DNA from 4 places in the Candidatus Allofournierella merdavium genome. Region 2 is predicted to be linked to each of the others. Evidence: predicted binding sites of a transcription regulator. Region 2 holds the regulator's gene; each other region holds the start of a gene.
The links. The regulator HrcA, encoded in region 2, represses chaperone genes, less so after heat shock. The targets are predictions, from matches to a motif close to TGTTAGCACTCNNNNNNNNNGAGTGCTAACA.

Region 1 (5,428 bases), on a different contig from region 2:
ATCGGCTACAATCTGCTCTATGCCACCGGGTTCTCCCTCACCGATTACTACGGCGGCTCTCCCTGGGCCTCCGCCACCTTCCGGCGCACGGTGTTCGACTTCGGCGCCCCGGTGCTGCTGCTGGCGGCGCTGGCCCTGCTGCGCGTTCTGCGCGCGCCCCGGCGGCCTCTGGGCTGGGCGGCGCTGCTCACCGCCGGGCTGAACATGTACCTGCTCTTTTCCAACCGGCCCTACCTGCACTACTTCATGATCGCCGCCCCGCTGGTGCCCCTTTGCGCCGGCCTTGCCTGGCAGCTGTGGCGGGAGGACCGGGCCGCCGGCAGGCGGGCAGCCGGTCTGGCGGCTTTGGCCCTGACCGGGGCGTGTCTGGTGAATCTGGCGGCGCGGCTGCCCGGCTGGCAGCGGGACGGCTTTATGGCCCGATACCCCTACGAGGTGATCGCCTACAACGACATGGCCCGCAGCATGGCGGCGGTGATCCCCGCCGACGAGCGGGGCTCGGTGCTGGCGTACGAGGTGGATGCCCAGTGGTATCTGGCCACCGACATTCGCCCCTGCCAGAGTTACTTCGTCCATCAGGAGTGGCAGAGCGCCGCCGACCCGACCATGGCCGCCGAGCAGGCGCGGCGTCTCGCCGCCGACCCGCCGGCCTGGCTGGTGGCGGGCAACGTGACCAACCCCGCCGTGGCCGACCTCATCGCCCGGGAGTACACCGCCGTCAGCGGCAAAGCGGACTTTTACGAGTTCGCCGGCTACACCCTCTACCGCCGCAACGACTGAAAACACAAAAAAACGGCCCGCCCCGTGTTTTCCACGGGACGGGCCGCTCTTTGTTCAAAAATCAGCGCAGCACCAGCTGGCCGTTTTCCACGTCCACCGTCAGGGTGTCGCCGGCGGAATGGTTGCCGCCGATGATCTCCCGGGCGATGAGGGTCTCCACCTTGCTCTGGATGAACCGCTTCAGCGGACGGGCGCCGTAGATGGGGTCGTAGCCGGCGTCGATGATGAACGCCCTGGCCGCGTCGGTCACGGCGAGGCTCAGCTGCTTGTCGGCCAGGCGCTTGCGCAGGTCGGCCAGCTGCAGCTCCACGATGCCGCCGATCTCCTGGCGGGTCAGCGGCTTGTAGAAGACGATCTCGTCCAGCCGGTTCAAAAACTCCGGCCGGAACTGGTTCTTCAAAAGCCCCTGCACCGCGGTGCGGGCCTCCTCGCTGATCTGGCCGTCCGGGGTGATGCCGTCCAGGATGTACTGGCTGCCCAGGTTGCTGGTGAGGATGATGATGGTGTTCTTGAAGTCCACCGTGCGGCCCTGGCTGTCGGTGATGCGGCCGTCGTCCAGCACCTGCAGAAGGATGTTGAACACGTCGGGGTGGGCTTTCTCCACCTCGTCGAACAGCACCACGCTGTAGGGATGACGGCGCACCGCCTCGGTGAGCTGGCCGCCCTCCTCATAGCCCACATATCCCGGAGGGGCGCCGATCAGGCGGCTGACGCTGAATTTCTCCATGTATTCGGTCATGTCGATCCGGATCATGTTCTTCTCGTCGTCAAACAGCGCCTCGGCCAGCGCCTTGGCAAGTTCGGTCTTGCCCACGCCGGTGGGGCCCAGGAACAGGAAACTGCCGATGGGGCGGCCCGGGTCGGCGATGCCGGCCCGGCTGCGCAGGATGGCCTCGGTGACCTTCTTCACCGCTTCCTCCTGGCCGATCACCCGCTTGTGCAGGATGTCCTCCAGGCCCAGCAGCTTCTCCCGCTCGCCTTCCACCAGCTTCTCCACGGGGATGCCGGTCCAGCGGGCCACGATGCGGGCGATCTCCTCGTCGGTGACCCGGTCCCGCAGCAGGTTGTCCTGGGTGGCGCCGGAGGCCTCCGCCTTCTGCTCCTGCTCGGCCAGCTTCTTCTTCAGTTCCGGCAGCTTGCCGTACTTCAGTTCGGCGGCCTTGTTCAGGTCATACTCCCGTTCGGCCTTCTCGATGGCCGCATTGGTCTTCTCGATCTCCTCCCGCAGGCTCTGCACGCTGCCGATGCTGGATTTCTCGTTGTCCCACTGGGCCTTCATGGCGCTGAATTTGGCGCGCATCTCCGCCAGCTCTTTTTGCAGCGACGCCAGCCGCTGCGCGCTGAGGGTGTCGGTCTCCTTCTTCAGGGCCGCCTCCTCGATCTCGTGCTGCATGATCTTGCGGCGCAGATCGTCCAGCTCGGCGGGCATGGAGTCCATCTCGGTGCGGATCATGGCGCAGGCCTCGTCCACCAGGTCGATGGCCTTATCCGGCAAAAACCGGTCGGTGATGTACCGGTTGGAGAGGGTGGCCGCCGCGATGAGGGCGCTGTCCTGGATCTTCACGCCGTGGAACACCTCGTAGCGCTCCTTCAGGCCCCGCAGGATGGAGATGGTGTCCTCCACCGAGGGCTGGTCCACCATCACCGGCTGGAACCGGCGCTCCAGCGCCGGGTCCTTCTCGATGTACTGGCGGTACTCGTCCAGGGTGGTGGCGCCGATGCAGTGCAGCTCGCCCCGGGCCAGCAAGGGCTTCAGCAGGTTGCCCGCGTCCATGGCGCCGTCGGATTTGCCGGCGCCCACGATGGTGTGCAGCTCATCGATGAACAGGATGATCTGCCCCTCGCTCTTCTTCACCTCGTTCAGAACGCTCTTCAAACGCTCCTCAAACTCGCCCCGGTACTTGGCGCCCGCCACCAGCGCGCCCATGTCCAGGCTGAAGATGGTGCGGTCCTTCAGATTCTCCGGCACGTCGCCCCGCACGATCCGCTGGGCCAGGCCCTCGGCGATGGCGGTCTTGCCCACGCCGGCCTCGCCGATCAGGCAGGGGTTGTTCTTGCGCTTGCGGGACAAGATGCGGATGACGTTCCGGATCTCGGTGTCACGGCCGATCACCGGATCCAGCTTCTGCTGGCGGGCCAGTTCCACCAGGTCCTGCCCGTACTTCTTCAGCGCGTCATAGGTCTCTTCGGGGTGATCGCTGGTCACTCGCTGGCTGCCCCGTACGGTGGCAAGCTGTTCCAGAAATTTGTTCTTGTCAATGCCAAAGCTGCGCAGCACCTGCCGCACCGCCTCGTTGGGCTGGTCCATCAACGCCAGGAACAGATGCTCCACGCTGACGTACTCGTCCTTCATGTTCTCGGCGATGTGCTCGGCTGCGTTCAGCACCTTGTCGGTGGCCTGGGAGATGTAGATCTTGTCCGGCTCCCGGCCGGTGCCCGTCACATGGGGCAGGGCGGCCACCTTCTGCGCGGCGGCCGCGGCGAAATTGCCCGGCTCCACCCCCAGCTTCTTCAACAGCTGCGGGATCAGCCCGTCCTGCTGGCTGGCAGTCGCCGCCAGAAGGTGCTCAGGCTCCAGCGCCTGATTCTGGTACTCGATGGCCAGCTGCTGCGCGCTCTGCAACGCTTCCAGCGTCTTTTGAGTATATTTGTTGGTATTCATACAGTCCGTCCCCCTTTTTCAAAGCGACCAACTTGGAAAGATTCTTAGTTTTAGCACTCTTGTGCTTCGACTGCTAATATTGTATTCCCGCCCGGTAGAATTGTCAAGGGATTTCACAAAAAATTTATATTTGTTTGCGGTCGCGCCGGCCCCGGCGTTGTCAGGGGCAAAAAAATCGGGTATAATCCCTTTAATAAAAGTATACAAAGGGGCCCTGTGCCCCGGGAGGTTTTTATGAAAGCACACATCATCCCCCCCGCGCCGCCGGCGGCGCTGGCCTGGAACCCGCCGCAGGACGGCAGCCTGGAGGCGGTCTGCGCCGGGGCGGGCCTGCGTTTTTGCCGGGTGGAGGAGAAAGACCTGGGCCGCACGGTGGCGGATCTCTGCGGCCTGCCCGGCGCAGAAGGCGCCCGGGGCGTCATCCCCGCAGCGGACCCCACGCCGGCACTGGTGATCTGGGGGCTGGACCGGAAAGAACTGGACGATTTTCTGGGCCGGCTGAAGGCCGCAGGGGTGAGCATCCCCCTGAAGGCGATGGTCACCGGCACCAACCGGGCCTGGGCCTTCGGGCAGCTGCTGGCAGAACTGCACGCGGAACACCGGGCGGTGACGGGCGAAAAGTGAGGGAAAGGCTTTTCCTTTCTTTAAAATGTTTTCCTTTGAGCCGGTGTTCCGCCGCGGGGGCGTTTTGGAACCAATCTGTCATGATTTCTCCAACAATTAACATTGACAAACATCTATCAGGCGCGTATAATGGGTGTGCTGCCTGAAAAGGCAATGGATGTATATGTTTGTTTCGAGAGGAGTAAGACACAATGAAGAAAGTTTTGGCTTTGGTCATGGTCCTGGCTCTGGCTCTGAGCTTCACCGCTTGCGGCGGCTCTGCCAAGAAGGTCAAGACCGGTATCGCCATCGTTTCCAGCTACACCACCGCTGACGCCACCGCGGATGCCGCCGGCAACGCCCAGGTGGACAGCACCGTGGCCGCTGTGACCGTGGACGAGAGCGGCAAGATCGTCGCCTGCAAGATCGACGTGGCTCAGAACAAGGTCCCCGTGAATGCTGACGGCACCTTCGACACCTCCCTGACCTTCAAGTCCAAGCAGGAGCTGGGCACCGATTACGGCATGACCCCTGCCAGCGCCATCGGCAAAGAGTGGTACGAGCAGGCTGACGCCTTCGCCGCCTACGTGGTGGGCAAGACCGCCGCTGAGGTGGAGGCCATCGGCGTGACCGGCGACCACAATGCTCCCGACGTGGCCGATCTGGCTGCTTCCTGCACCATGAACGTGGTGGACATCAAAGCCGCCATTGTGGAAGCCTGCAACAACGCGCAGGATCTGGGCGCTTCCGCCGACGATACCCTGGGCCTGGGCCTGTCCACCGAGATGAGCTCCTCCAAGCTGCCCACCGCTGACGAGGCCGGTCTGGTCCAGACCGACACCACCTACGCCGCTGTGACCTACGACAAGGACGGCAAGATCACCAGCACCGTGCTGAACTGCACCCAGGCCAAGATGGACGTCACCGCTGAGGGCGTTGTGACCGCTCGCGGCGACTCCATCGTTCCCAAGCAGGAACAGGGCGACGACTACGGCATGCGTGCCGCCAGCGCCATCGGCAAGGAGTGGAACGAGCAGGCTGACGCCTTCGCTGCCTACCTGACCGGCAAGACCGCCGCTGAGGTGAGCGCCATCGGCGTGACCGGCGACCACAACGCTCCCGACGTGGCCGACCTGAGCGCTTCCTGCACCATGAACGTGCTGGGCTTCATCGACGCTGTGGGCCGCGCTATGGCCTAAGGCCAGGCAGACGCCTGAAAACAAACAACCCCGGGGCTGGGCCGCAAGGCCCGGCCCCTTTTGCAATCCGGCGGCTGGCGCCGCCTTCGAAAAGGAGAAGCCATGGGCAAACGAGTCGTGTGTTTTGTGCTGAGCCTTGCGCTGTGCGCGACGCTGCTGGCCGGCTGCGGACAGGAGGCGGCCT
Region 2 (5,428 bases):
GGCGGAAAGGCGGGCGGGGCGGCGGCGCTTGTATAATTTGCCTGCGCTGGCAGATACTAAGCAACAAAGAGCACAAGCGGCGGGGCCCGCCCCGCCGCCTTACAGGAGGTACACACCATGAAAGCAACCGGCATCGTGCGCCGCATCGACGAGCTGGGGCGGGTGGTCATCCCCAAGGAGATCCGCCGCACCCAGCGCATCCGCCAGGGCGACCCGCTGGAGATCTTCACCACCGGCGACGGCGAGGTGATCTTTAAAAAATATTCCCCCATCGGCGAGATGGCCGCCTTTGCCGCCCAGTACGCCGAGGTGCTTTGCAAGAACCTCTCCCGCACCGCCCTGATCTGCGACCGGGACAGCATCATCGCCGCCGCCGGCCCCGCCCGCAAGGAGTGCCTGGAAAAGCGGGTGAGCATCCCGCTGGAAAAGCTGATGCACGCTCGCCGCACCTACCTGCACGGCGGCCAGGCCGAGGACTGCCAGTTCCCCTGCGAGGGGGCCTCCCGGCACATCCACATAGCGGTGCCCATCATCGCCGCCGGCGACGTGGCCGGGGCGGTGGTGCTGCTGAGCGACGAGCGCAGCGCCACCCCCACCCCCGAGGAGCAGAAAGCCCTGGCCATCGCCGCCGCCTTTCTGGCAAAGCAGATGGAGAGTTAAAGCGCCGCCCGCCTTCTTTTTTCGGCGTCCGCGCCGCCCGCAAGGGGGGCCGCGGGCGCTTTTTTGCGGCCCGGAAGGGGCAGTGTGTGAACAAACGATGAAACTTTGAAAATTTTTGCACCACCCCCTTGACAGACGGATAAAATGGAGTACAATAAATTTAGCACTCGAGAGCAATGAGTGCTAAAATGAGAGAAAAGAGGTGGGGCCGCATGGCCATGGACGATCGCAAACAGCGCGTGCTGGAAGCCATTGTGGCCCTGTACACCCAGGGGGGCGAGCCGGTGGGCTCCAGCCTTTTGTGCCAGTATTTCGACATGGCGGTGTCCAGCGCGACCTTGCGCAATGAGATGGCGGCACTGACAAAGCTGGGCCTGCTGGAGCAGCCCCACACCAGCGCGGGCCGGGTGCCCAGCGCCAAGGGCTACCGCTATTACCTGGACAATCTGATGCATCCCGCCAAGGGGCTCACCGCCCGGCAGAAAGCCGAGATCGACCACATCTTCGCCGGCCTCGACTACGAGCCCGAGCGGCTGGCGTCCGGTGCGGCCCGGGCCCTGGCGGACTACGCCGGCTACATGGTGGCGGCCACCACCCCCCGGGCGGACGATCTGTGCATCGCCCACTACGAGGTGGTGCAGGTGGGCCGCTGCACCGCGGCGGTGCTGGCGGTGACCAGCGCCGGCGGCGTGCGCACCCGGGTGGCCCGGCTGGACACCGATTTCACCCGCGAGGACGCGGCGCTGCTCACCCAGACCCTCAACCAGGGGCTCGCCTTTGTGGCCCCGGCGGACCTGTCCGGCGCGAAGCTGGGCGAGTTGGCCGCCCGCCTGGGCGAGGGGAGCGACCGGCTCTATCCGGTGCTGAACGCGGCGGCGGCGCTGCTGCGGCAGGCCGCCCAGGCCCGCACCTACCCCCAGGGGCTGCAATACCTGATGCGCTGGCCGGAACTGACCGGCCTGCTGCCCCGGGTGCTGGAGCTTTTCACCGACGACGAGCGCGCCGGCCGGCTCATCACCCCCCGCACCGGCCGCACCACCGTGCTGCTGGGCGAGGACCTGCAGCGCCCGCTGCCGGGGCTGTGCTTCATGAGCAAGCGGTACCTGGCCGGCGGCGGCCTCACCGGGGCCATCGTCCTGCTGGGGCCCACCCGGATGCCCTTTGAGCAGCTGATGCCCGTTTTGGATTATTTTGCCTTGAAACTCGGCGAGTGTATGGCCGGCAAGGCACAGGAGGACCCGCAATGATGGACGAAACCAACAAGCGGCCCGAAGAGGCCGCCGCCGAAGCCCCGGCCCCCCAGGCCGAAGCGACAGAACAAAAGGCCGCTCCCAAGGCGGAGAAGGCCCCCGAAAAGGAAAAGAAAGAGACAAAGAAAGACAAAAAGGATCTGGAGGCACAGCTGGCCGCCGCCCGCACCGAGGCCGAAAAGGCCCGCGCCGAGGCGGAGGAGGCCAGGGACCGGCTGCTGCGCACCGCCGCCGAGTACGACAACTTCCGCAAGCGCTCGGCCCGGGAGCAGGACGCCGCCTTCGGCAACGGCGTGGCCCACGCGGTGAGCCAGATCCTCTCCATTCTGGACGCGCTGGAGATGGCCGAGGCGGCCCCCTCCACCGACGAGAACTTCAAGAAGGGCGTGACCCTGACGCTGGAAAAGGCAAAGGGCGCCTTCGAGGCCCTGAAGGTGGAGGAGATCCCCGCTTTGGGCCTGCCCTTCGACCCGGCGCTGCACAACGCGGTGATGCAAAAGGCCGCCGAGAACGGCGAGGAGAGCGGCACCGTGCTGCAGGTGTTCCAGAAAGGCTACAAGCTGGGCGACCGGGTCATCCGGCACGCCACGGTGATCGTGGCCGAATAATTCGCCGAAAGGGCCTTTCGCCCTTTCCCATAAATGAGAGTTCCACCATATTTGAGTTATAAATAAGGAGAGATATACTATGAGTAAAATCATTGGCATCGACCTTGGCACTACGAACAGCTGTGTTGCCGTGATCGAGGGCGGCGAGCCCGTGGTCATCGCCAACGCGGAGGGCGCCCGCACCACCCCCAGCGTGGTGGGCTTTACCAAGACCGGCGAGCGGCTGGTGGGCCAGGTGGCAAAGCGCCAGGCCATCACCAACCCCGAGCGCACCGTGAGCAGCATCAAGCGTCACATGGGCACCGACTACAAGGTGTCCATCGACGGCAAGGATTATAACCCCCAGCAGATCAGCGCCATGATCCTGTCCAAGCTGAAGGCGGACGCCGAGGCTTACCTGGGCGAGAAGGTCACCGACGCGGTGATCACCGTGCCCGCCTACTTCAACGACAGCCAGCGGCAGGCCACCAAGGACGCCGGCACCATCGCCGGCCTGAACGTCCGCCGCATCATCAATGAGCCCACCGCCGCATCCCTGGCTTACGGCATCGACAAGGAAGAGGACCAGAAGATCATGGTCTACGACCTGGGCGGCGGCACCTTCGACGTCTCCATCATCGAGATGGGCGACGGCGTCACCGAGGTCCTGGCCACCAACGGCGACACTCACCTGGGCGGCGATGACTTTGACCAGCGCATCATCGACTGGATGGCCGAGGACTTCCAGCGCGAGAACGGCATCGACCTGCGCAAGGACAAGATGGCTGCCCAGCGCCTGAAGGAGGCCGCCGAGAAGGCCAAGATCGAGCTGTCCAGCGCCATGACCAGCCAGATCAACCTGCCCTTCATCACCGCCGACGCCACCGGCCCCAAGCACCTGGACATGACCCTGACCCGGGCCAAGTTCAACGAGCTGACTGTGGACCTGGTGGACCGCACCATGACCCCCGTGCGCAAGGCCCTGGCCGACGCCGGCCTGCGCGCCTCTGACCTGAAGAAGGTCCTGATGGTGGGCGGCTCCACCCGTATCCCCGCCGTCTACGACGCCGTCAAGAAGGAGCTGAACTGCGAGCCCTTCAAGGGCATCAACCCCGACGAGTGCGTGGCCGTGGGCGCAGCCATCCAGGGCGGCGTCCTGCAGGGCGACGTCAAGGGCCTGCTGCTGCTGGACGTCACCCCGCTGAGCCTGGGCATCGAGACCCTGGGCGGCGTGTGCACCAAGATCATCGAGCGCAACACCACCATCCCCACCAAGAAGAGCCAGATCTTCTCCACCGCGGCCGACAACCAGCCCAGCGTCGAGGTCAACGTGCTGCAGGGCGAGCGTGAGTTTGCCCGCGACAACAAGAGCCTGGGCATGTTCAAGCTGGACGGCATCCCCGCCGCGCCCCGCGGCGTGCCCCAGATCGAGGTCACCTTTGACATCGACGCCAACGGCATCGTGCATGTGAGCGCCAAGGACCTGGGCAGCGGCAAGGAGCAGAGCATCACCATCACCGCCTCCACCAACATGAGCAAGGAGGACATCGAGAAGTCGGTGCGGGAGGCCGAGCAGTTCGCCGCCGAGGACAAGAAGCGCCGTGAAGAGGTGGACGCCCGCAACGCCGCCGACCAGATGGTGTTCCAGACCGAGAAGACCCTGAATGAGCTGGGCGACAAGGTGGACGCGGCCAAGAAGGCCGAGGTCGAGTCCAAGCTGAGCGAGCTGAAAGAGGCGCTGAAGGGCACCGACATCGAGGCCATCAAGGCAAAGCAGGAGGAGGTCCAGAAGGCCTTCTACGCCATCAGCGAAGAGCTGTACAAGAACGCCCAGGGTTCCGCCGGCGCGGCCGCCGGCCCCGAGACCGGCGCGGCCGGCCAGGGCGGCAAGTCCGACGACGGGGTCGTGGACGCCGACTTCAAGGAAGTCTGAGCCTGATCACAAGCCTCCCCTTGGTTTCAAGGGGAGGCATTCTGGGCTAATACGCCCCTACATTTTTCAGGAAAGAGAGCCCGCCCGGCGGGCAGACAAAGGTGAATAATCCATGGCAGAAAAACGCGATTACTATGAGGTCCTGGGCGTGGCGAAAAACGCCAGCGAAGAGGACCTGAAAAAGGCGTATCGCAAGCAGGCGAAAAAGTATCACCCGGATCTGAACCCCGGCGACAAGGAGGCCGAGGCGAAGTTCAAAGAGGTGAACGAGGCCTACGAGGTGCTCGGCGACAAGGAAAAGCGGGCGCGGTACGACCAGTTTGGCTTTGCGGGGGTGGACCCCAGCTACGGCGCCGGCGCGCCCGGCGGCGGCGGGGCCGGCGGCTTCGGCGGCTTCGGCGGCATGGGCGGCGTGGACCTGAACGACATCTTCGGCGATCTGTTCGGCGGCATGGGCGGCGGTTTCGGCTTCGGGGGCGGCCAGCGCTCCAACCCCAACGCCCCCCGCAAGGGCGCCGACGTGCGGGTGAGCCTGGTGCTGGGCTTCATGGAGGCGGCCCACGGCTGCACCAAGACCATCACCATCACCAAGCAGGACACCTGCCCCGACTGCTCCGGCACCGGCGCGGCCAAGGGCACCAGCCCCGAGACCTGCCCCGACTGCGGCGGCACCGGTTACATCAACCGCAACCTGCGCATGGGCGGCATGGTGATGCAGCAGCGCCAGCCCTGCTCCCGCTGCGGCGGCAAGGGCAAGATCGTCAAGACCCCCTGCTCCCACTGCCACGGCACCGGCAAGGTGGCCACCAAGAAATCCCTGGAGGTGAAGATCCCCGCCGGCATCGGCGACGACCAGAGCATCGCGCTGCGGGGCCAGGGCGACGCCGGCGCCAACGGCGGGCCTGCCGGTGATGTGATCGTCATCATCACCGTGCGGCCGGACCCCATGTTCGAGCGGGACGGCTACGACGTGTGGGTCACGGTGCCCATCACCTACA
Region 3 (5,428 bases), on a different contig from region 2:
TTCATGATCAAAAAGAGCTTCTTCGGCTATGGCCGCAGCGATGAGATGGGCTTCTTCGGCAGCACCTTCATCGACAAGACCTACTTTGCCACCTACATCTGCATTTTGCTGTTCATCCTGCTGTCCGTCCTGCTTTACAAGACCCGCTTCGGCCTGCGGCTGCGCAGCTGCGGCGAGAACCCCCAGGCGGCGGACTCCCTGGGCATCAATGTCTATGTGATGCGCTACGCCGGCACCACCATCTCCGGTGCGCTGGCCGGCATGGGCGGCTTCGTCTACGCCCTCACCACCGCCAACTGCGCCTCCACCGGCGACGTGGCCGGCTTCGGCTTTTTGGCCCTGGCCGTGATGATCTTCGGCAACTGGAAGCCGCTGAACATCGCCTGCTCGGCGCTGCTGTTCGGCCTGTTCAAGTGCATCGCCGCCTCCTACGCCAGCATCGACATCAACGGCGACGGCGTGTTCCTGCTGGCGGATGTGGGCATCAGCCCCCACTTCTACCGGATGCTGCCCTACCTCATCACCCTGGTGGTGCTGGCCTTCACCAGCAAGAAGAGCCGCGCCCCCAAGGCGGAGGGCGTCCCCTACGACAAGAGCACCCGCTGAGGGCGGCTTGTCAATAGCGCTTCCCCAGGGGGCCGGCCGGGCCGCAAGGCCCGGCCGGCCCCCTTTTTGTAATGACCCGCGGTGACCGCCCGCCTGTTTCAGCCGACGGGGACACCTTTTCGTCATGAAGAAAGGGCGGGAGGTTTCGCATGCGGCAGCTGCCCGCCGCCGTGCCCCGTCTTCTGTCGCGCGGGGCCGTCGCTTGCCGTCTTGCCGCCCTGCGGACCGGCGCCTTGCCTGCTCAGGATCATGCCCGCTTGCCGGTCCCCTTGTCCTGCGGCACTGCCCTGCGCGATGAAGGCGCCTGCGCCCAATAAAAAATGTCAAAAACTCTTGATATACGCTGCGCCCCGTGTTATGCTGATGATGTCAAAAAGATTTGACATTTTAAAAAGGAGGCAGCGCAATGGACCCTGTAACGCAAGGCATGTTCACGGTGGAAAACTTTCTTCTGATTTTGTTCGGGCTTTTTCTGCTGGGCAGCATCGCCCTGGACATCGGGATGGTGGTGTCGCTGGTGCGCCAGGGAGACGAGCGCCGCCAGCTCATCGTCTGGAAGGCGGGGGCTTTCACCCTGCTGGTCACGGTGCTGACCCAGATCTTCGACGTGGTGGAGGCGGTGGTGCGGGCGCAGAAGCTGCAGTCCAACCCATTTATCGACCTCAGCGTCACCGCGATGACCTACTTCGTGGTGCTGCTGGTGTTAAAGAAACGGTACGGTGATTTCGAACGTGGAAAATAAGATCCGCCAGATGCGCCGGGAAAAGGGCCTTTTGCAGGAGCAGCTGGCCAAAAAGTGCGGCGTATCCCGCCAGACCATCAACGCCATCGAGAACAACAAATACGACCCCACCCTGGCGCTGGCCTTCAAGCTGGCGCAGGAGCTGGGCACCACCGTGGACGAACTGTTCACGCCGGGCTGATGTTTCAGCCCGGCTTTTTTGCCGTCATGGGTCGTTTTCCGGGGGCTGGTCCCGTCCGGGCCCGTTTCAGCGCCCGGACGTGTGTGCCGCCGGCCCCCCCCCTTCGCGCGTCCCGGGCGAAGGAGGGGGCTCCACCGCCCGCCTGGCCTGTGACCTCCGCTTCACCCCGCCGCCATCCGCCAAAACGCGCTGCCTGCCGCCGCGCTGCGACCTTTTCCCTCTGGCGGGTCCGCTGCTGTTCCGCCGTGCCGTTTCCCCGCAGCCACGGGATTTGAACGGAATTTAAATTTTGTGTGAAACCTCTTGCAATTTTGTGCAAAACGCGCTATAGTTAATTAGCACTCTTAAATAGAGAGTGCTAAAACGTATCACGCAAGATTTGATATAAAGGGAGCGAACACACATGGCAGTAAAACAATTCAAGGCCGAGAGCAAAAAGCTGCTGGATCTGATGATCAACAGCATCTACTCCAACAAGGAGATTTTCCTGCGGGAGCTCATCAGCAACGCCAGCGACGCCATCGATAAGCTCTATTTCAAAAGCCTCACCGATCACACCGTGTCCAGCCGCAAGGAGGACTACAAGATCCAGCTGGCGCTGGATAAGGCCAGCCGCACCATCACCCTCACCGACAACGGCATCGGCATGACCAAGGAGGAGTTGGAAAAGAACCTGGGCACCATCGCCCGCAGCGGCAGCTTTGACTTCAAAAAGGAAAATAAGGCCGATGACATCGACATCATCGGCCAGTTCGGCGTGGGCTTCTATTCCGCCTTCATGGTGGCCAGTCGGGTCACGGTGATCAGCCGTGCCTTCGGCAGCGACACCGCCTGGAAGTGGGAGAGCAAGGGCGCCGAGGGCTACACCATCACCGAGGCCGACAAGCCGGAGGTGGGCACCCAGGTCATCCTGGTCATCAAGGAGAACACCCCCGAGGAGAACTATGACCGCTTTTTGGACGAGTACACCCTGGTGGGCATCGTGAAGAAGTACAGCGACTATGTGCGCTACCCCATCCAGATGTACCGGGAGAAGACCCGCCAGAAGGAAAAGCCCGCCGACGCCGGGGAGGATTACACCCCCGAGTACGAGACCTACACCGAGCTGGAGACGCTGAACAGCATGGTGCCGCTGTGGAAGCGGGCCAAAGGCGAGGTGACGGACGAGGAGTACAACCAGTTCTACAAGGATAAATTCTACGACTACACCGACCCCGCCCGGGTGATCGTGAGCCGCACCGAGGGCACCGCCACCTACAATGCCCTGTTGTTCATCCCGGGCCGCGCGCCCTACGACTACTACACCCGCGAGTATGAGAAGGGCCTGCAGCTGTACGCCAGCGGTGTGCTCATCATGGACAAGTGCGCGGACCTGTTGCCCGACCACTTCAGCTTCGTCAAGGGCGTGGTGGACAGCCAGGACCTCTCTCTGAACATCAGCCGTGAGATGCTCCAGCAGGACGGGCGGCTCAAGCTTATCCGCACCAGCCTGGAAAAGAAGATCAAGAACGAGCTCACCGCCATGAAGAACAACGACCGGGAGAAGTACGAGGAGTTCTTCAAGAATTTTGGCCGCCAGCTGAAATACGGCTGCTACGCCGACTACGGCATGCACGCCGACCTGCTGAAGGACCTGCTGCTCTTCTACAGCGCCCGGGAGAAGAAGATGGTCACCCTGGCGGAGTATGTGGAGAAGATGGGCGAGGGCCAGAAGTACATCTACTATGCCGCCGGCGACTCGGCGGACCGGCTGGCCAAGCTGCCCGCCGCCGAACTGGTGCTGGAGAAGGGCTTTGACGTGCTGCTGCTCACCGAGGACGTGGACGAATTCTGCCTGCAGATGCTGCGCCGCTACGGCGAGAAGGACGCCGAGAAGGAGTTCAAGAACGTCTCCTCCGGCGACCTGGGTCTCGAGACCGAGGAGGAGAAGAAGGCCGCCGAGGAGAAGACCGAGGCCAACAAGCCCCTGTTCGACGCCATGAAGGCGGCGCTGGAGGGCAAGGTAGAGGCGGTGCGCCTGTCCACCCGGCTCAAGAGCCACCCGGTGTGCCTGTCCAGCGAGGGGCCCCTGTCGCTGGAGATGGAAAAGGTGCTCTCCGCCATGCCCGGCGCGGCGGAAAACGCCCCCAAGAGCCAGAAGGTGCTGGAGATCAACGCCGACCATCCCATCTTCGCCACCCTGCAAGGCCTGCAGGAAAAGGGCGAGAGCGAGAAGCTGGGCAAGTACGCCCGCATCCTCTACGACCAGGCCCTGCTCATCGAGGGCCTGCCCATCGAGGACCCCGTGGCCTATGCCCAGGCGGTGTGCGAGCTGATGCAGTAAAAATGTTCCGCGCTGCGCGGGGCGGTCCCCTGGGGGCTGCCCCGCTTTTTTGCTTTTGCCGCAAATGTGGCAAAAGCAGGGGCACGACGGGGCAAAATATGGTATACTAAACCCATGAAACGCCATGGAGCGCGGCCCGGTGTGGAAGGGCCCGCGCGGGAAAGGATGGTCTGACATGACACACATGAAAAAGGGATTCCTCCTCTCGGCCCTGGCCTTTATGCTGCTGGGCCTGGCGCTGCTGCTCTGGCCGGAGGCCTCGCTGCGGCTGGTGTGCTACCTCTTCGGCGCGGTGATCCTGCTGAAGGGCCTCTTGAGCATCTGGGGCTATGTGCGGGCCGAGGAGCGCTTCTTCTTCGACTACTTCGGCCTGGTGTTCGGCATCGCCGCCAGCGCCCTGGGAGTGTTTTTGCTGCTCCAGCCGGACACGGTGGTGTCGGTGCTGCCCATCCTGGTGGGCATCTACGTCATCGTGGACGCGGTGGTGCGGCTGCAATCCGCCTTTGAACTGCGGGCCATGGGCTACGGCCGCTGGTGGGGTTTTCTGATCCTGGCGGGCCTGTCGGTGGCGCTGGGCGTGCTGATGGTGGTCAATCCCTTTGAGACGGTGCAGCTGCTGGTGATGGCCATCGGCGTCATCCTGCTGGTGGAGGGGGCGCTCAGCCTTATCAGCGCGGTGTACGCCGCCGTGCTGCTGCGGGGCCTGGAGCGCACCGCCCGGGATGCCGCCTGCCAGCTGGACAAACTGACCGAAGCGCTGGACGGCCGCGCCGCCCCCGGCGGGGATGAGGCTGTGGATGTGGATTACAAAGACGTCTCCGATGAGGACCGCTGAGCCGCTGCCGGCGGGGGCGGCCCGCGCCGCCGCTTTGCGGCGGGCCGGGGCGGCCTGCGGCTGCGCGGCCCTGGGGTATCTGGCGGCCCGGGCGGTATTCACCGCGCTGGCCGGCGCCCTGCTGGCGATGCGGGTGCCGGGGGCGAGCCTTGCGAACCCCGCCGGCACCGGACTGGCCGAGGCTATCCTGCTGCAGGCGGCGGTGAGCGCCCTCTCCCTGGCCGCGCCCTTCGCGCTGCTGCCTCTCGCGGGCACCCCGCCCGCTTCGAACGGCTTTCGCCGCCTGGGCGCGGAGGCAAAGGCCGGGCTGTTCCTCCTTTTCTGGCTGCTGATGATGGCGGGCAACCTGCTGGCGGGCGCGCTCACCGGCGGGCAGAATACTGCTTCCCGGATGGAACTGCCTGCCGGCGGCCTTGCGCTGGCGGCTGCCTGGCTGGCGGTGTGCCTTGTGCCCGCCGTGGGGGAGGAACTGCTCTTCCGGGGGCTTCTGCAGGGCTGGCTGCGCCCCTTCGGCCCGGTGGTGGCCGTGGCGGGGCCGGCGCTGCTCTTCGGGCTGCTCCACGGCCGCCTGTCCGCCGTGGTGGCCGGGCTGTTCGGCGGGCTGGCCTTGGGCCTGGCCGCGGCTGCCTCCGGCAGCCTTGTGCCGGGTATGGTGTTTCACCTGTACAACAACACGCTGGCCTTTGCGGGGCAGTACTGCCAGCAGTACGGCGCGCCCCCGCTGGTCAGCTACATATTGAT
Region 4 (5,428 bases), on a different contig from region 2:
TCCCCGAAGCCGAAGTCCGCGGCGGCCTCGTTCACCGCGTCCCCACCCAGCTTGAGCCCCAGTTCGATAAAGAAGCAGTTGCAGCTTTTTTCCAGGGCGCTGGTCAGGTTCATCCGTCCGTGGGCCCGGCTGAGGGCGCAGCGGTAGACATGGCCGTTCAGGTCCACCGAGCCCTCACAGTCATAGGTGTACCAGTCCCAGGTCTTTTCCAGTGCGGCGGCCGCCAGCACCGGCTTGAACACCGACCCCACATTGTACTGGCACAGCACCCGGTTGAGCAGCGAGGTATCCTGGGCCTGGATGCTCTTTTCCACCGCCGTGGGGTCGAACTCCGGCACGCTCACGCTCGCGCGCACCCGGGCGCTGTCCACCTCCAGCACCAGGATGCAGCCCCGGGTCATATTCTTTTGCGCCACCCCTTCGCAGGCGCGCTGGATGGTCTCATCCAGGGTCAGCATGACCCCGTCCGCCTGGCCCTGCCGGGTGACGAGCTGCGGCTCGCTGCCCTGCACAAGATTGCCCTGGGCGGTGGTGACGCACTGGACGCTCTGCAGGGTGCGCTGGCTGCCCAGCACGTCATCAAAGGCCAGTTCCAGCCCGCTTACCCCCTCGCCTTCTCCATTCACATAACCCACCAGATGCGGCGCCAGAGGGACGGGAAAGTATCGTCCCGGAACGGCATAGGTGTAGATGCCCTGGTCGGTGAGGTCCTGCCCCACCTGCACAAGAAAGGGCTCATTGGAATTGCGCCGGCTGTACAGCAGCGATTGCTGCGCGTAGGGCACATAGTTGAACAGCCGGGAATAACTGCTCTCACCGGGTATGGAAAGGGCATAGTATTCCACCCCGTAGGCGGTGAGGTTTCGCCCCTTGCAATCATAAAGATTCCCCCGGGAATACGCCAGCGGCAGGGTCGTCACCGTCTGGGCCTGGGCGGTGTCGGCATACTCCCTGTTCTGAGCCAGCACGAACAGCCGCCCCAGCACTATGCTGAACGCTGCCAGCAGCGCGCCAAACAGCGTCACAAGACGTCTTGTGGTCAAATCGCAGCGCCTCCTGTCTGCCGGCCTTTGCGCGCGGCCGGTCTCACAGAGAGTATGGCCCGGTGCGAAACGGCGCAATCACCCCCTGTCGGGCGCGCTTGCGGGGCGTCTTTTCCCATTCCCGCCAGACGCAAAAAAATCCGGACCCGCCTGAAATTCAGGCGGGTCCGGACACTGCTTACCGGATGGGTGTGCGGCTTAGTACATGCCGCCCATGCCCATGTCGGGCGCGGGGGCCGCGGGAGCGGGCTGCTCCGGCTCGTCGGCCACCAGGCTCTCGGTGGTCAACACCATGCTGGCCACGCTGGCGGCGTTCTCCAGAGCGGAACGGGTCACCTTGGTGGGATCCACGATGCCGGCCTCGATCATGTCGCAGTAGACTTCCTTCTGGGCGTCGAAGCCGTAGTTGATCTTGCCGGCGCTGAGGATCTTGTCGATGATGACGCTGCCCTCCAGGCCGGCGTTCTTGGCGATCTGACGCAGAGGAGCCTCCAGGGCTTTCAGCACGATCTTGGCGCCGGTGCGCTCGTCGCCCTCCAGGGTCTCGCAGACCTTGGAAACAGCGGGGATGGCATTGATGGGGGCGGTGCCGCCGCCGGCCACGATGCCCTCTTCCACAGCCGCCTTGGTGGCGTTCAGGGCGTCCTCGATGCGCAGCTTCTTGTCCTTCATCTCCACTTCGGTGGCAGCGCCGACCTTGATGACGGCCACGCCGCCGGCCAGCTTGGCCAGGCGCTCCTGCAGCTTCTCCTTGTCGAAGTCGCTGGTGGCAACTTCCATCTGGGCGCGGATCTGAGCCACGCGGTCCTTGATGGCCTGCTTGTCACCAAAGCCGTCCACAATGGTGGTGGTCTCCTTGGTGACCTTCACCTGGCGGGCACGGCCCAGCATATCCACGGTGGCGTCCTTCAGCTCATAGCCCAGTTCCTCGCTGATGACCTGGCCGCCGGTGAGGATGGCGATATCCTGCAGCATCTCCTTGCGGCGGTCGCCGAAGCCGGGAGCCTTGACGGCCACGCAGGTGAAGGTGCCGCGCAGGCGGTTGACGATCAGGGTGGACAGAGCCTCGCCCTCAATGTCCTCGGCGATGATGACCAGCTTCTTGCCGCTCTGAACGATCTGCTCCAGCAAGGGCAGCAGGTCCTGAATGACGCTGATCTTCTTGTCGGTGATCAGGATGTAGGCGTCGTCGATGACCGCCTCCATCTTCTCGGTGTCGGTGACCATGTAGGGGGTGATGTAGCCGCGGTCGAACTGCATGCCCTCCACGACCTCGGAGTAGGTCTCGGCGGTCTTGCTCTCCTCGATGGTGATCACGCCGTCGGCGCTGACCTTCTCCATCGCCTCGGCGATCAACTCGCCCACGGTGGCGTCGCCGGCGGAGACGGTGGCCACACGGGCGATGTCCTTGGAGCCGTTGACCTTCTTGCTGTTGGTGGCAAAGGCCTCCACGGCGGCCTTGACGGCCTTCTGCATACCGCGCTTCACATCCATGGGATTGGCACCGGCAGCCACGTTCTTCATGCCCTCGCTCACCAGAGCCTGGGCCAGAACGGTGGCGGTGGTGGTGCCGTCGCCGGCGGCGTCGTTGGTCTTGGTGGCCACTTCGCGCACCAGCTGAGCGCCCATATTTTCAAAGGCATTCTTCAGTTCGATCTCCTTGGCGATGGTCACACCGTCGTTGGTGATCACGGGGCTGCCGAACTTCTTGCCCAGCACCACGTTGCGGCCCTTGGGGCCCAGGGTGATCTTAACGGTATCCGCCAGGGTATCAATGCCGGCGCTCAGGGCCTTGCGAGCCTCTTCGCCGTGCAGGATCTGTTTAGCCATAATCATCTATCTCCTTTTCGTTCGATTCTTACGAAAGAATTACTCTTCCACGATGGCAAGAATATCGCTCTGCCGCACGATGGTGCACTCCTCGCCGTCCACCTTGACCTCGGTGCCGGAATACTTGCTGGTGAGCACCTTGTCGCCCACCTTGACGAGCATCTGCACTTCCTTGCCGTCCACCATACCGCCGGGGCCCACTGCCAGCACAACGGCCACCTGGGGTTTCTCTTTGGCGGAGCCGGCCAGAATGATGCCGCTCTTGGTGGTTTCTTCGGCTTCCACGGTCTTGATCACAACGCGATCAGCCAAGGGTTTGATCTGCATAAGAATGCCTCCTGTTCGAACTATAAAATAATTTGCATTACTAAAACTTGTTTAGCACTCATTGTCCCCGAGTGCTAATATATATTTTATCCACTTGCATAACAAAAATCAAGAGGGAAAATTTAAAAATTTTTGTGAACATACGATTTTGATATTTTCCCCGCGCAACCTTCGCCGACAAAAACAACCGCCCTTTGCCGGGCGGTTGTTTTTGTCGGCAGACTCCCAGTCAGAACATATCAGTCTCCGGCAGGCAGGATGATCCGGGCGGCAAGGGGGCACACCCGGGCCGACACGCCCATGCGCTCCTCGCACTCCCCGTCCTCGGTGACGACAATGGGCCGTCCGTCCAGCACCTCCACCTGCACACTGCGCACCCTGCGGAAAAGCGCGATCTTTTGGAACGACGGGGCCACCTGCCCATTTTGGATGTGCGCCCCTTTTTTGTAGTCGCCGATGACCCGCGCCACCGCCAGCCGTCCGATCTTGCGGATGAGCACAAGATCCAGCAGGCCATCCTGCATATCCGCCTCGGGCGCCGCAACGTAGCCGCCGCCGTAGGCCTTTCCGTTGCAGATGGCCAGCATCAGGAAGTTGCCGGTGATGACCTCGTCGTCCGCCTGTACCCGCAACCGATGTCCCAGCGGCCCACAGATCGCCTGTACGATGGACAGATTATAGGACATCGTACCGCCGCAGAAAGGCAGACGGCGAAATTTCGGGATGCCATAGGCGACCTGCGCGTCCAGCCCGGCGGAGCAGATGGTGGTGGCGATCCCCTTTTCCGTCTGGATCAGGTCGATGTCCATCACCGTCCCGCGCATCATCCGCTCCAGGTCCAAAAACGGCTCCCGCTCGCCGAAATTCCGCACAAAATCATTGCCGCTGCCGCAGGGAATACAGCCCACCGCCGCATTGCCGTAGCCATAGGCGCCCCGGATCACCTCGTTGAAGGTGCCGTCGCCCCCGCAGGCGTACAAGCGCACATCCCCCGGCGCCCGCGCCTGCTCTTCGGCAAGCTTTTTGGCGTGGCCGGCATACTCTGTGAGCAGGATCTCGCAGTCGATCCCCATTTTTTCGGCTGCCGAAGTGATCTGCGGCACCAGCGTGCCGCTGGGGTCCGCTTTGCCGGAAACCGGGTTGACGATGAATACATACCGCATTTTCTGCGTCTCCTCACATCAATATTTAGCCGCGTGCGCGCCTCACGGCAGCGCACAACACCCGGAAGCCGATCTCGCCTGCATGAAGGCCTCGATCTCCTCCACGGTTTTGGGAATGGACGCCGTCAGCACCTCACAGCCGTCACGGGTGACCAGAAGGGTGTCCTCGATGCGTATGCCCAGCTGCAGCTCGTCGAAATAGAGCCCCGGCTCCAGGGTGAACATCATATTTTCCTCCAGCGGCGCGTTGTCGTCGCCCACGTCGTGCGTATACAGGCCAATGTAATGACCCGATCCGTGAAAATAGTATTTTGCGATCTCCTCCGGCCGCTCGATCATGCCGATGCGGACCAGTTCCCGGGCCATCACCTCCCGGCTGATGCCGGCCAGTTCGTTTTTGGGCTGGCCGGGGCGGGCTGCGGCGATGGCGGCCTCCAGCCCCTTGAGCACCACATTATACAATGCTTTCTGTTGGTCGGTGAATCGGCCGCTGACGGGAAACGTCCGGCTCACATCCGCCGCGTAATACCCGCACTCCGCGCCGAGATCGAACAGGATCATCTCCCCGTCCCGTATCCGGCGGTCGTTGGCGGAATAGTGCATCACACAGGCATTGGCGCCGCTGGCCGCGATGGTGGCAAAGGCGTGGCGGGCGTTGGCGCTTTTGAGCACAAAGTCAAAATAGGCCTCCGCCTGGTACTCATACATACCGGGACGCAGGTGCGCCAGCATACACTTTACCCCGTCCGCGGTGACGTCGCACGCGCGGCGGTGCAGGGCGATCTCCTCGTCCGTCTTTACCTGACGGAGGAGCGCCAGATCCTGAAAGGTGTTACGGATGGGGATGTCCGGATACTTGGCGCGGATCTCCGCCGCGAACTTCTGGGCCTGGGTCATGTGATCCTCGCCGCTCCAGTTGGCCATATCCACATAAATGCATTTGACGCTGCCGGGCCAGCTGAACAGCGAGAATTCCTCGCGGAAGGCGTCGAGGTATTCCACCCGCTGAATGCCCGTTTCCGCCTGCACGCTCTCCCGGGTGCTGCAAACGCCCTCCCAGCGCTT

Region 1: clpB (ATP-dependent chaperone ClpB) is a predicted target of HrcA. The motif match lies at 3,491-3,521, and genes of this name have one in related genera.
Region 3: htpG (molecular chaperone HtpG) is a predicted target of HrcA. The motif match lies at 1,863-1,893, and genes of this name have one in related genera.
Region 4: groES (co-chaperone GroES) is a predicted target of HrcA. The motif match lies at 3,250-3,280, and genes of this name have one in related genera.

The regions. Positions count from the first base shown of each region.
Region 1 covers NZ_CALWND010000005.1:164,134-169,561, reverse strand. Annotated here, with positions in the region: gene ACH2A7_RS05500 (hypothetical protein) at 1-780, shown strand, start outside; gene clpB (ATP-dependent chaperone ClpB) at 842-3,442, opposite strand; gene ACH2A7_RS05490 (DUF3783 domain-containing protein) at 3,677-4,066, shown strand; gene ACH2A7_RS05485 (hypothetical protein) at 4,258-5,244, shown strand; gene ACH2A7_RS05480 (FAD:protein FMN transferase) at 5,347-5,428, shown strand, end outside.
Region 2 covers NZ_CALWND010000009.1:152,053-157,480, reverse strand. Annotated here, with positions in the region: gene ACH2A7_RS09345 (stage V sporulation T C-terminal domain-containing protein) at 118-660, shown strand; gene hrcA (heat-inducible transcriptional repressor HrcA) at 873-1,907, shown strand; gene ACH2A7_RS09335 (nucleotide exchange factor GrpE) at 1,904-2,518, shown strand; gene dnaK (molecular chaperone DnaK) at 2,598-4,430, shown strand; gene dnaJ (molecular chaperone DnaJ) at 4,543-5,428, shown strand, end outside.
Region 3 covers NZ_CALWND010000010.1:66,050-71,477, reverse strand. Annotated here, with positions in the region: gene ACH2A7_RS09700 (ABC transporter permease) at 1-606, shown strand, start outside; gene ACH2A7_RS09695 (hypothetical protein) at 1,013-1,348, shown strand; gene ACH2A7_RS09690 (helix-turn-helix transcriptional regulator) at 1,338-1,529, shown strand; gene htpG (molecular chaperone HtpG) at 1,933-3,852, shown strand; gene ACH2A7_RS09680 (HdeD family acid-resistance protein) at 4,028-4,687, shown strand; gene ACH2A7_RS09675 (CPBP family intramembrane glutamic endopeptidase) at 4,674-5,428, shown strand, end outside.
Region 4 covers NZ_CALWND010000002.1:65,646-71,073, reverse strand. Annotated here, with positions in the region: gene ACH2A7_RS01720 (peptidoglycan D,D-transpeptidase FtsI family protein) at 1-1,043, opposite strand, end outside; gene groL (chaperonin GroEL) at 1,242-2,873, opposite strand; gene groES (co-chaperone GroES) at 2,913-3,200, opposite strand; gene ACH2A7_RS01705 (diacylglycerol/lipid kinase family protein) at 3,440-4,363, opposite strand; gene ACH2A7_RS01700 (aminopeptidase P family protein) at 4,406-5,428, opposite strand, start outside.